DNA from 3 places in the Neobacillus sp. S1227 genome. Region 3 is predicted to be linked to each of the others. Evidence: riboswitches for the same ligand, from Rfam matches in the RefSeq annotation. Region 3 holds a riboswitch; each other region holds the start of a gene.
The links. Region 3 has a riboswitch for cyclic di-GMP ahead of ACZ5AE_RS25715 (DMT family transporter). Riboswitches for the same ligand answer to the same signal wherever they lie in the genome.

Region 1: another riboswitch for cyclic di-GMP. It lies ahead of ACZ5AE_RS15110 (hypothetical protein); the one in region 3 lies ahead of ACZ5AE_RS25715 (DMT family transporter).
Region 2: another riboswitch for cyclic di-GMP. It lies ahead of ACZ5AE_RS05595 (anti-repressor SinI family protein); the one in region 3 lies ahead of ACZ5AE_RS25715 (DMT family transporter).

The regions. Positions count from the first base shown of each region.
Region 1 is NZ_AP038276.1:2,988,888-2,993,090, forward strand. Features, by position in the region: gene ACZ5AE_RS15095 (methyltransferase domain-containing protein) at 1-70, opposite strand, end outside; gene ACZ5AE_RS15100 (permease) at 294-1,169, shown strand; gene ACZ5AE_RS15105 (TIGR03943 family putative permease subunit) at 1,183-2,055, shown strand; gene ACZ5AE_RS15110 (hypothetical protein) at 2,147-2,362, opposite strand; cyclic di-GMP riboswitch class I at 2,392-2,475, opposite strand; partial or broken gene ACZ5AE_RS15115 (Uma2 family endonuclease) at 2,614-3,172, opposite strand; gene ACZ5AE_RS15120 (APC family permease) at 3,394-4,203, opposite strand, start outside.
Region 2 is NZ_AP038276.1:1,106,779-1,110,981, reverse strand. Features, by position in the region: gene map (type I methionyl aminopeptidase) at 28-777, opposite strand; gene ACZ5AE_RS05600 (helix-turn-helix domain-containing protein) at 1,051-1,380, shown strand; gene ACZ5AE_RS05595 (anti-repressor SinI family protein) at 1,415-1,582, opposite strand; cyclic di-GMP riboswitch class I at 1,621-1,713, opposite strand; gene ACZ5AE_RS05590 (hypothetical protein) at 2,106-2,231, shown strand; gene ACZ5AE_RS05585 (DnaJ family domain-containing protein) at 2,349-2,723, opposite strand; gene ACZ5AE_RS05580 (hypothetical protein) at 2,858-3,058, shown strand; gene hutH (histidine ammonia-lyase) at 3,093-4,203, opposite strand, start outside.
Region 3 is NZ_AP038276.1:5,120,937-5,125,139, forward strand. Features, by position in the region: gene motA (flagellar motor stator protein MotA) at 1-283, shown strand, start outside; gene ACZ5AE_RS25710 (OmpA family protein) at 333-1,058, shown strand; cyclic di-GMP riboswitch class I at 1,139-1,224, shown strand; gene ACZ5AE_RS25715 (DMT family transporter) at 1,560-2,462, shown strand; gene ACZ5AE_RS25720 (sulfite exporter TauE/SafE family protein) at 2,527-3,357, opposite strand; gene ACZ5AE_RS25725 (anaerobic sulfatase maturase) at 3,381-4,203, opposite strand, start outside.

The sequences.
Region 1 (4,203 bases), 2.1 Mb from region 3:
ATTCCTTGATTCCGAGTGACTTAAAATAGTCGTCAATATTTGGTTTTTTATATTTCATCTCAATCGACATACAATAATCTCCAGTTTATCTAAATTATTACTTATTATTAAGACCAGGTTATAACAACCTATAGTTTTATGATAATGGTTTTTTGCAATTTTTTCAAAAAATTTAATAATTCGGTTAAGACTTTTCCCACTTCTGGAAACGTTAAAACATTATCATTCGCCATTATTTCTGTTATAATTTTGTATGTTTTTTATCTGAGGCTTCATTTCCAGGAGGATCTCCTATGAATCAATTGTTACAATTAAACACGATATTTATTAGTATAATAATAGAAGCAATTCCTTTTATAGTGATTGGCGCGTTTGTTGCAGCCCTGATCGAGGTCTTTGTTTCGGAGAATATGATTGTCCGGATTATGCCAAAAAATAAGATTCTTTCGGTGATAACTGCTAGTTTCGTAGGAGCGATTTTTCCAGGGTGTGAATGCGGGATTGTTCCGATTACGAAAAGATTAGTTGAAAAAGGTGTGGCGCTTCCCGCCGCGATTTCGTTTATGCTCACTGGACCGATTATCAATCCGATTGTTCTTTTTTCAACGTATATTGCATTTGGTAATAGCTGGACGATGGTTTGGTACCGGTCCGGGTTTGCCATTGTGGTTTCCATTTTAGTCGGGGTTGTTCTTTCTTTTATCGTTAAAACAAATCAATTGAGATTGAAAGCTGATGAACATATACATGTCCATGACCATTCTAGCCAAAATACGAAACAAAAATTGGTCAGCGTGGTCACCCATACCATTGATGAGTTTTTCCACGTCGGAAAGTACTTGGTGATGGGGTCATTAATCGCTTCAGCAATGCAAACCTATATTCCGACTTCTACATTGGCGACACTTGGACATTCAAAAGTAGCGGGTGTTCTTGTCATGATGGCACTAGCGTTCATTTTATCAATTTGTTCAGAAGCTGATGCGTTCGTTGCTTCGTCTTTCAGAAACACATTTTCACAAAGTTCAATTGTGACATTCTTGGTTTTCGGTGCAATGGTTGATATCAAGAACCTGCTGATGATGTTCGGAACGTTTAAACCTAAATTCGTCATTCTGCTTGTTTCGTTAATATCAGCATTTGTATTTATCGGTTCACTATTACTGTAAAGGAGGGAAGAAAATGTTACGCGTTGTGATTCTATTATTGTTTGCCAACTTGTTTTTTTATTTGCATTTGTCCGGTAACATTTCGAAATATATCAATATGAAGTATTCCTTCCTTTCTTACAGCATGATTTATGCGTTATTTTTCCTAACGATTGTAGAAGGAATCAGATGGTATCTTAAAGAGAAAAAGTCGGAAAAGGAATTGGATTGTGACGAGTGCCATCATGATCATTTGCATGACTCTAATCATAAAGAAACATCGTTTGGGAAAAATTTAAAAAGAACGGTTTCGTATACGATGATTCTTCTTCCCGCTTTGACAGGTGTATTTTTGCCCGTAGCGACCCTTGACTCGCAGTTAGTCAATGCAAAAGGATTTAGTTTTCCTTCATTAGAGGACGGGGCCGACCGTTATGGCATGCACCAAATATTAAATCCTGACATGAGTAAATTCATGGGCCAGGATGCGTTTACTGAATTGGTAAAAAAGGAATTCAAATCTTATAAAGGAAATGACCATATTACCCTAACTGATGAGGACTATTTAAAAGGACTGGAAGTCATCTACAACTATTCAGGTGAATTTGTCGGAAAAACCATTTCAATGAAGGGTTTTTCTTATAATGGACCTGGGTTGAACAGCAACCAAATCTTTTTATTCCGCTTTGGGATTATTCACTGTATTGCCGACTCTGGTGTGTTCGGGATGATGATTCAATTCCCTGAAAATGTCCACATTCCTAATGACCAGTGGTACGAGGTAACGGGTACGGTGGACACGATGTACTACCAGCCTTTTAAAATGAAAATCCCGATTTTAAAAGTGACGGATTATAAAATCATTCCGCAGCCGAATGATGCCTATGTTTATAGGAATAGTTTTTAATATAGAAAAAGAAGACTCCAAGCACTCTAAAAAGTCCTTGGAGTCTTCTTTTTTCTGTAGCTACTAAAGTCGCTGCTGTTGTGGATGAGCCCTACTCAGTGAAGCCTGAAGAGAATAACAGCTTTTTTGTATCGTATCGTTCTAAGGCAACCAAAAATAACCTTCTTTTCAATAATTCTGTTTCTAACATTTTATAATTTTGGTCTGCCATTTTTACTAGAGCTGTTATATACCTCTCTATAATGTTTTCATCACTAAGTTTCACGACATCCATTTCGAGTTCGTTTTCACAAGCAAGCGTAACCACAATGAAATCCCCCTAAAATATATACTATTTTAGGCAGCTCAGCCATCATAGTTTTACACCTTAGACCTGTAGCTTTGCGTCCCAATCTTTCGAGTGGTTTGCCTTTATCTAAATAAACTAATTATTTTTATTATATTACAATTTTTTCAAATATTACATAACAAAAATTCCTACTGATAAAATTTATCTGGAATTGAAATCTTAGAGGAATGCAAATTAGCCTAGGAAACACCCTGGACCTTTATAATTTTTCAAAAAATCTCTTTTAAATCAATACTGAATCCTTCTAAAAACTTCGATGCAATAATTCCAGTCTCGGTTTTCATGTCATGTTGTTCATACATTTTTTCATCATTAAGTGATAGCAGTGACTGCATATAACATTCTATTCACGATCCAGTACTCGATTACTCCATAATTCATATAAATATTAAGTTTGGTAATTAGGTCATGGGACTGATTGGAGGGGCTTAGAATTTCAACAATAAGGTTGGGAACACCAATATATCGTATGTCATTCAAACCACTTTTATCACAAATCACACTGAGATCTGGAATAACAATCTCTGTTCCTTCCATGTTCTCACTCTTTAATTCGATATCAAAAGGAGCGTGGAAGACTTCACAAGATTAACCTTTTAAAAATTGATCTAATTGGATGAGAAGTTTTCTTGATATTCCCTGATGTCCTGTAGATGATGAGGGCGTTAAATAGACCATCCCATCAATAAATTCTAATAATTCTTCGGACTTCTCCCGTATGATATAGTAGTCCTGAACAGACAGTGGGTGATTTTGATATAGATTCATCTCCCCCCTCCTTAGTCATTTGTTTCTTTTATTTTACCATAATTTTCTTTTTTAGAATAGATACATGGGGACGGTTCTTATACTTCATCCCTTTGCCTAATAACCTGCAAAATGATGCAGCAGAACAGTCCCATGCCACTCAGCTAGCTTTCTTATTGGCAGGGATGATGAATAAAACTTTTACTTTTTTAAAACGACAAGTTTTTTAAGTGTATAAACAATCAAAGTTCCAGTTGCGGAGGTAATTTTTTAAAGCCATTTGTTCGAAAGTACAGAAAGACGATACCGATGAACAGCCAAATACAACCTAATAGGATGGCGAGCCGGTCCATCCCAAACCAGACGTATAGAATGACGGCAAAGCCAAGAAGTGGAAGAAAGAAATAGCGGAAATGGTATTTCCCAGTTGGAATCCAATTAGGCGTGCTTCCCAAGCTAAATGGAGCTTCGCCTTTTTTCTTTACATAATAGAGCCAGATAACCGAAAGATTAATGGCTGCAAATCCAAAGAATGCCCCGTAATTAACCAGATTTGAAATCGTATTAATATTGGCAGTCGTTCCCAGGATGAATTCAATTGCGACAATAAAAATGATATTAAAATGCGGCGTGTTGAATCGTTTGTTTACAGCAGCAAAGAATCCTTTCGGCAAAAGATTGTCTCGTCCCATTCCATATAAAAGGCGCGCTCCTGCTGCAGTTGCCACTAAATTGAAAACGGCGAGAGAACTTAAAAATCCTGCTGTAAAGAAGAGGCCAAACCCTTCCCCGCCGGTCATGATCGACACTTGCAATAAGACGGTATTCATCCAGTTTGCATCATTTAGATGTGTTCTCCAATCAGGAATGACTAGCATGGCCATGTAGCTCGTCGCAACCATGGTAATCATTCCAATCCCAACACACCAATAGATGGCTTTCGGAATATCTTTTTTGGGATTGCGTGTTTCCTCTGCTAATGTCGTAATGGCATCAAAGCCTAAAAAGCTTAAAACAGCTAGTGAAGTAGCAGCTACTACTCCAGTCGTACT
Region 2 (4,203 bases), 1.8 Mb from region 3:
GACCTCGAATGAGATCTGTTTTTATTTTTAATCTTGATCAGTTAAAATTACTGGGCCATCTTTGGTGATGGCGATTGTGTGCTCATATTGGGCGGAATAGGTGTTATCGACGGTCCTTGCTGTCCATCCGTTAGAATCCATTTTGGTGAATAATAATCCGATATTCACCATTGGCTCAATCGTAAATACCATTCCCTCTTTAATTCTTGGGCCTTTACCTGGTAAACCATAATGCGGTACATCCGGCTTTTCGTGAATCACTGCTCCAATCCCGTGTCCGATAAAGTCCCGGACAACCGAGAGTCCTTCACTTTCTACATAAGTCTGGATGGCATGACCGATATCGCCAATCCGGTTGCCTGGAACGGCTTGTTCAATTCCCTTGTACAAGGCTTCCTTTGTGACTTTTAACAAATGCTTAGTCTCTTCGGAAACCTCGCCAACTGCGTAAGACCACGCGGAATCAGCCAAGGCCCCGTTGTAATTAACAACCATATCAATGGTGACAATGTCCCCTTCCTGCAATGGTTCTTTGCGCGGAAAGCCATGGCAGATTTCATCGTTAATACTTGCGCATGTTGCGTATTCGTAGCCCTTATAACCTTTTTGTTCTGGAGTGGCATTATGCTTTTTTAAAAATTTCTCCACAAACTGATCAATTTCCCAAGTGGTAATCCCTGGCTTAATCATTTTGGCAATTTCTTTGTGACAGGCAGCAAGGATTTCTCCTGCCTTTTTCATTGCTTCGATTTCTCGTTGTGACTTTAAGACAATCATGTAATTTTCCCCTGCCTTTTTAATTAAATTCTTTTGTCTGGAGTCCTATTTGTACGAATCCTAGTATATAAAAACGATTACTTAATGACATTTTGGGCAACACTTTAATATTAACGCTAACGGGCTTATTTTTCAAAACTACTTTCTTAATGTAAAAAATTAATTTATGCAAATTTCGATAATTTGTCGTATTCCTTTGTTCTTAATATGGTACTCTCAAATTCTTTTTGATAGAATGATGTTATAAATTATTTTTTAGGTGTGTGAGAATCCATGATAGGTGACCGCGTAAAGAAATTCCGCCAAGAGAAGAAGATGTCACTTTCTGAACTAGCAGAGCAGGCAGGGGTTGCAAAATCCTATTTAAGCTCGCTTGAGAGAAACCTTCAAAAAAATCCGTCCATACAGTTTCTTGAAAAAATTGCCGGTGTATTAAACATTCCGGTTGAGCATTTAATACATGAACAGATTGACAAGACGGAATTGGACAATGATTGGATGAATTTAGTTAAGGAAGCCATGACCTCCGGTGTTTCAAAAGATCAATTCCGCGAGTTCTTGGAATTTAATAAATGGCGGAACAACAATCAAAACAACAGCTAAATATAAGCAAAAAATAAAGCACCCTACAGAATTATTAATTCTTGTAGGATGCTTTTTGCTTTTGATATGTATGAAATTGTTCAGATTTGTTGTTACCGCTAAGGAAATTTCTTATTTCCTCTGCCGACAATCCAATTTTCTTAGCTTCAATAATTAGTGTCAACCAATCTCTGTCAATCTTCTCCATCTGCTCTATCCCCATTTTCAATTTAACAACCCCCTAAAATACTTACCCGTATTTCAGGCAGCCCGGCCATCCTAGCTTCTCTCTATTTCCACCTTAGATCCTCGGCTTTGCGTCCCTGACTTTCACCAGGTTTGCCTTTTCTGAAAGGAACTTTCTTATTTTTTATTAGCCCTTATTTCTGGGTCTAAATTCATATCATTGTTTTAGTAAGTTCATTATATCTAGTCCTTTTTTAACATAGTGTTAGTTTTTGTCAGCACTTTTCATATTCTAAACCTCTTTTTTTGACAAATTTTATCATGTTTCCACAAATTTTCCTCCAATTCACATTTCCTAAAAATGGAATATAAAAATAATTGAGAATTTGAAGTCGAAAATCCCCTTAATTTGTGGGAGAAAAATTTTCCTTAACTATTATTGGCTCTTATTTTTATGACGAAAAATTTGTCTAATTTGTGACGATTAGCATATAATGTAAACAATATAATAATATACAAAATATTATTAATTTTCTGAACAGTTAAAGAGGTGATAGGCATTGACCATTGTTCACATGTTAAACTTTTCAATCCCCATTGCTTTTATAGTATTTGCAGGTTATTTCTTAGACCGCATGTGCAAGCCTGCCAAAGCAGAAGAAAAAGCTGGTGAAGAGGAATTGTAAAAATTCTCTCTTCGCCAGCTTTTTTAGCTAATCGGAATTTATTTTCATATTTGCTGCGCTAATTCAACCGCGTCTCGTAAACCGTCCTAACGGACTCGCCAATCGTCGAATGTTCCATTATTTAAACCGGTTTTCGACCTTTTGTTCGTAATTTTTAAAAATGGACGAATCTGTTTTCGCCCCGCGTTTTGACATCAATTGATTAAAGCGAAGGAGCTTTTCATTTAACTTTTTTTGCAAACTTTCCTTCTCGATGTTGTCGTCACATCTTTTGATGAGATCCTCAATGCTCATCATCTCTTTGCGTAAATGGTTTTCCTCTTCTGTAAAGCCTGCATTTTTCATGATTTTGTAAGCCATGCGCAGTTCTTCAGGTATCCCCGATAAATCTTCAAGCTTCAGGGGTTTTCCATATCCAGGAAGGTTATCAAATTCCCCATCTTTGTATGCTTTTTTAATCCGATCTTCTGAGACAATATGAAACATATCCATGTTTTTGTCCTCCTTTATTTAGCATACTCACTACATTTATTATAACAAAGGTCCATTTCGGTTGAAAAATAAATCGGTAATGATTTCACCCTTATTGGGGCATGCTACAAGCGAGAACGAAAGGAGTGTTAGACTTGGCTCGTGGAGAACATTTTAATCATAAAAATAAAAACCATCCTGGTGAATTCCCCAAGAATACCATGACCGAGAGTCATGCTGAGCAGGCAATCGGGGATGAAGAATTAATTGTCACTCAGGAAGCCTTCAAGAATAGAACGGAGGAAGAAGAAACGCGGCAGGACACCGCCCGTCTGCTTCCTGAGCAGACAGAATAAAAGGCGTGAAGAGTTTCACGCCTTTTTACTCTGATTATTTTTCAAAGCTTAATTTCTTCCTAAACTGAGAAAATTCTACGGTTTTCAGCCATTCTGCCAGCCCTTCGATATCCTTTGAGAAGATTCGGTCCTGCTTAATGGATGCCACCTGCTCACGACCTTTTTCATAGAAGTTCCTCGTATGGGTCGCCATTTTCTCCACACCGCGATATTCTACGGCTTGCATGGCGCAAATCATCTCAATCGCAAGGACCCTCCGGGTGTTTTGGATGATTTGATATGCATGCCTTGATGCAATCGTCCCCATGCTGACATGATCCTCTTGGTTTGCCGAAGATGGAATGGAATCCACACTTGCTGGATGTGCCAAGATTTTATTTTCTGAAACAAGGGCAGCGGCAGCATACTGCATAATCATCGCCCCTGATTGAAGGCCTGGCTGCGGGCTTAAAAATGGCGGCAGATCGCTTAATTGCGGATTAACTAACCGTTCCACACGACGTTCTGATATATTAGCAAGCTCTGCTACTGCGATTTTCATAAAGTCCATTGCAAATGCAATTGGCTGCCCGTGGAAGTTTCCACCAGAGATGACTTTTTCCCCGTCATCAAAAATTAGTGGATTGTCAGTCGCCGCATTCATTTCGATTTCCAGCTTTTCTTTTACGTAATCAAGCGCCTGCCAGGAAGCACCTTGAACCTGCGGGATGCAGCGAAGAGAGTAAGCATCCTGAACCCTCAGTTCTCCCTGCATCGTTGTTAATAAACTGTCACTCAAATAGCGGCGGATTCTTGCTGCTGTATCAATCTGCTGCTGGTAGCCTCTTGCCACTTGAACCTCTTCTGCAAAAGCATCGAGAATTCCGTTTAACCCTTCAATCGTCATGGAGGCAATCAATTCACTTTCGAAAGCAAGCTGCTCTGCTTCCAGGTATCCGACTACCCCCATAGCTGTCATGGCTTGCGTTCCGTTAATGAGAGCAAGACCTTCTTTAGCCTCAAGTGTGAGTGGGAAAAGACCCTCCTGCTGTAATGCTTTGCCTGCTTCCACACGCTCGCCTTTATAGAATACTTCGCCTTCACCTACAACCACTAATGCCAAATGAGATAATGGCGCCAAATCCCCGCTGGCACCGAGTGAACCC
Region 3 (4,203 bases):
TCTTCAGGACATGGATAAATTAGGACACTCGATTGCCGCCGCCTTTATCGCGACGCTGCTTGGGATTTTTTCCGGATATGTCCTATGGCATCCGATTTCAAATAAACTGAAGCGCATTGCTAAAAAAGAGCAGGACCTGAAACTGATGATGATGGAAGGGCTGCTCGCCATCCAGGAAGGATTAACACCTAAATTGATCGAACGAAAGCTTGCGGTTTATTTGCCAACAAAGGCACGTTTGAAACAGGAGGAAATGGTTGTGAAAGAGGTCGAAAGTCTGTAAGGTCGGGGGTACGACTGTAACCAGCAGTAAGAAAGGAGGGAATTAGACAGTGAGGAAGCGGAGACTACAAGACAGTGAAGAGCATATGAATGAAAGCTGGTTAATTCCTTACGCGGACCTTTTGACCCTGCTGCTTGCCTTGTTTATCGTCCTATTTGCTTCGAGCAGCATCAATTCAGAGAAGTTACAGCAAATCATGATTTCGATGAATTCGGCTTTGAACGGAAAAGGCAGCAGTTTGATTTTAAAGGAAAATGCCGGCTCGCCTGCGGTAAAGCCAATCGAAAATGCAGCTGACGAGCAAAAGAAACAGGAAGAGAATGATAAGCTGCACAGCCTGATGGAGAATATCCAAAGCTATATCAAGGCACGCGGGTTGGAGAAGGTCATCACCGTTCAGGACGAACCTAAGGGGATCAAGCTTTCACTAAAGGATGTCATTTTGTTTGAGTCCGGCAGCGCAGAATTGAAGGGAAATTCCCCTGTTATTCTGGGTGACTTGCTGGATTTGATTAAGGGAGTACAAAACCCTATCAGCATTGAGGGCCACACGGATAATGTCCCGATTACCGGGGGCACATTCAGGTCAAACTGGGAATTATCTTCTGCTCGCGCTTTGTCCGTACTTTACTTTTTCGAGCAAAATGGTATCCCTTCCAATAAATTGCAATTTGCTGGCTTTGGTGAGCAAAAGCCGCTATATCCAAATGACACTATGGAGCACCGCCAAGCTAACCGAAGGGTAGATATCATGATTCTGAAAGTCCAAGAATAATTTTTTCCCAATATAAAAAACAGGAAAACACTTGCTGGGACAAGTTGTTCATCGTCAAAATAGTAGTAATTCCATAAATCGTACGATAAAGGCAAACCCATTGAAAGATGGCGACGCAAGCTACAGGGGCTAAGGTCATTTCTGACCATGCTTGCCAGCTTCCGAATACGGACTCCTGCGATTTATGACAATAGAAGAGGAGTTGAGAGTGGAATGAATATATTATTAGCTAAATTCAAAAAAGAATGGCACTTGTTTAGGGTGCATTACCATGAGCTGTTGCTTGCGGACTGTCTTGACTATGAGTTACAGTGCAAGCTCGAAAGAAAGATTACCTACCATAAAATGAAATTAAATAATTGTTGTTGATAAACCATTGGAGGTTCCTTGAGGCGTTTGCCATGGAAAAACATAGGGCTTCGATTTTCCAGCAATATCTGCGATAATGGTAATAGATTGCTAGAGGCAATTTCACAAACCCCACCAAGGAAGGAAGCAGCAATGAAACAGTCAATCAATTCTAAAACAATCAGCCTTTCGCTCACTATTTCCATTATCGCCATATCGTTTTCGGCCATCTTTGTAAAATGGTCCGATGCACCGGCTTCGATATTAAGTATGTACAGAATGTTGTTTGCAAGTCTGTTATTAGCGCCGATGGTTTGGGTCAAACGCAAGGAGTTTAAAAAAGTCAGTCCTAAAAATGGTGCCATGCTCTTTTTCTCCGGGGTCTTTCTGGCCTTGCATTTTGCCCTTTGGTTCGGCTCGTTAAAGTTTACAACAGTCGCAAGCTCGACCATCATTCTCGCCCTTCAGCCGCTCATTTCACTTATTGGGGGATTTTTTCTTTTTAAAGAAAGAACGACCGCTTCCGCATTGGCAACAATGGGGATTGCAATCATCGGAGCGATGATGATTGGCTGGGGAGACTTCGGTTTAAGTGCCGATGCCATCCGTGGAGATATTCTCTCCTTTTTCAGCGTTATCGCAGTGGTCGGGTATTTATTTATCGGGCAAACCGTCGTGAAAAATTTATCCCACTGGATTTACAGCTTCTGCGTGTTTTTATGCGCCGGGATTGTACTAGTTGTTTATAATCTTTGGGCCGGGGTGCCGTTTTGGGATTATCCGCCGAAGGAATGGGGGATTTTCTTGCTTCTGGCCATCGTTCCGAGCCTTAGCCATGTGATTAATAACTGGCTGTTAAACTATGTGAACGCCACGACCATTTCAATGAGTATTCTTGGCGAACCGGTCGGCAGCACCATTTTGGCTATCTTTATCCTAGGAGAACGGCTTTCCGGATGGCAAATATTCGGCGGACTACTTGTCCTCCTCGGCGTCTTCCTCTTCATGAGCAAAAAACAAAAAGCCACCCCGCCAATGCAGAAAGCAGCAGTGTAAAGCATGGGGGAAGGTTTCTGTGCCTCAAAATTTTGAGGCATGAGAACCGCCCCCATGCTTCTTTTCATGAAAAATACATACGAACTCCAATAAATATCAATAACACGGACAGCATTTGGATGATGACTTTGCCAGGGATTTTTTGCGAGAGCAACACCCCGATTTGTGAACCGACGATCACACCGATGCCGCCAAAGATGACAGCTGGCCAATCGATATGGCCATACAATAGCTGCGCAAACACACCGATTGTTGAATACAGACAAAGTGAAAAAATGGACGTTGCCGCAGCATTGTGTGCAGGGACATTAAATACATAAATTAAGATGGGAACGAGAAGCCAGCCGCCGCCAATCCCGAGGTAACTGGATAAAATGCCGATCACGACCCCAAGCGGAATAAGCCATTTTTCTATCGAACGGCCATTTTCTTTAACTATCATATCAAGAGCATCCCCAATTCCGCTGGAAGCACCTGCCGCTATGCATGCATACCCTTCAGATGGCTGGCGTCTTTGTAATTTTTCAGGTAGATTTTTGGTGAATAAAAAGATTCCCAATCCAACCAACAAGGTAGCAAATATCACATAGAAATAACTAGATGAATAGAGTTGGAGCAGCCATACCCCAAGAAGAGAACCTGGCAGGGCACCAATTGCGAGTGTAAGCCCCGTTCGAAATTGAATCTTCTCTTGCTTGGCATACCCAATCACACCGGACAAAGAATTAATTAACACGATAATAAGTCCTGATCCTGCAGCAATCGCAGGTTCCATTTTAAATAAAAGCAGCAGTGCCGGCACGAAAATAAATCCGCCCCCGGCACCGACAATCGTTCCATAACCTCCAGCCAGGATCCCAATCAGTAAAAGTATGGAGCCTGTTGTTAGATCCATTTTCATTCCCCCATTAAGGAAAGTTAAACCATTTGAACAAACTTTTCACAGCATCTTTTGAACTTCTTCCCGCTGCCGCATAAGCATAAATCATTTCTTTCAGGCTTTGGGCGTCCAGCTTTAAGATGATTTTGTAACCATTGAAGTTTTATACTTTCTGCCAACCTTTCCATTCGTTCATGTACATGCTTATAAACCTGCAAGTAGCTTTCACAGAAATAATCCGGGTTTATCGTTTCATCCGCCTGGTTCCAGGCCCTATTTCTTGGACAGCCGCCATGGCATAGCTTTAAGAACTCACAGCTTTTGCACTTATCAGGCAAAGCAGGCTTCAATCTAAGAAAGTCGTTATACTTTGGACTGTTGAGGATGTCTATCAGTGAACCCTGACCGACATTCCCAAGCTTATAATCTTCATTCATATAAAAATCGCACGGATAGGCGTCGCCATTTTGCTCAAGAATCAATGTTTTCGGGCACGTCTGACGGTGGATACATAATTCTGCCTCCTGATGCAGGTAAGTGCTCAGGATGTTATCAAAGAAGCGAACAGATCGATTCGGATTGCCGTCGTTATACCAGATGTCAAACGCCTCGCATAAAAACTGGCCATATTGTTTCGGAGTAATCAAATATTGTCCCGGTTTATTCGGCTCCTGCGCCCGAAAATCCATACATGGGATAAACTGAACATGGTTAAAGCCCTCTTGCTGATAGAACGCCATTAGCTCTTTTGCCCGCCCCACATTGTCTTGATGAATGACTGTTAGGATATTAAAATCAACATGATGTTTTCGCAAGTAATCAATTCCACGCATTACCCGGTCAAAGCTTCCCTTCCCATGC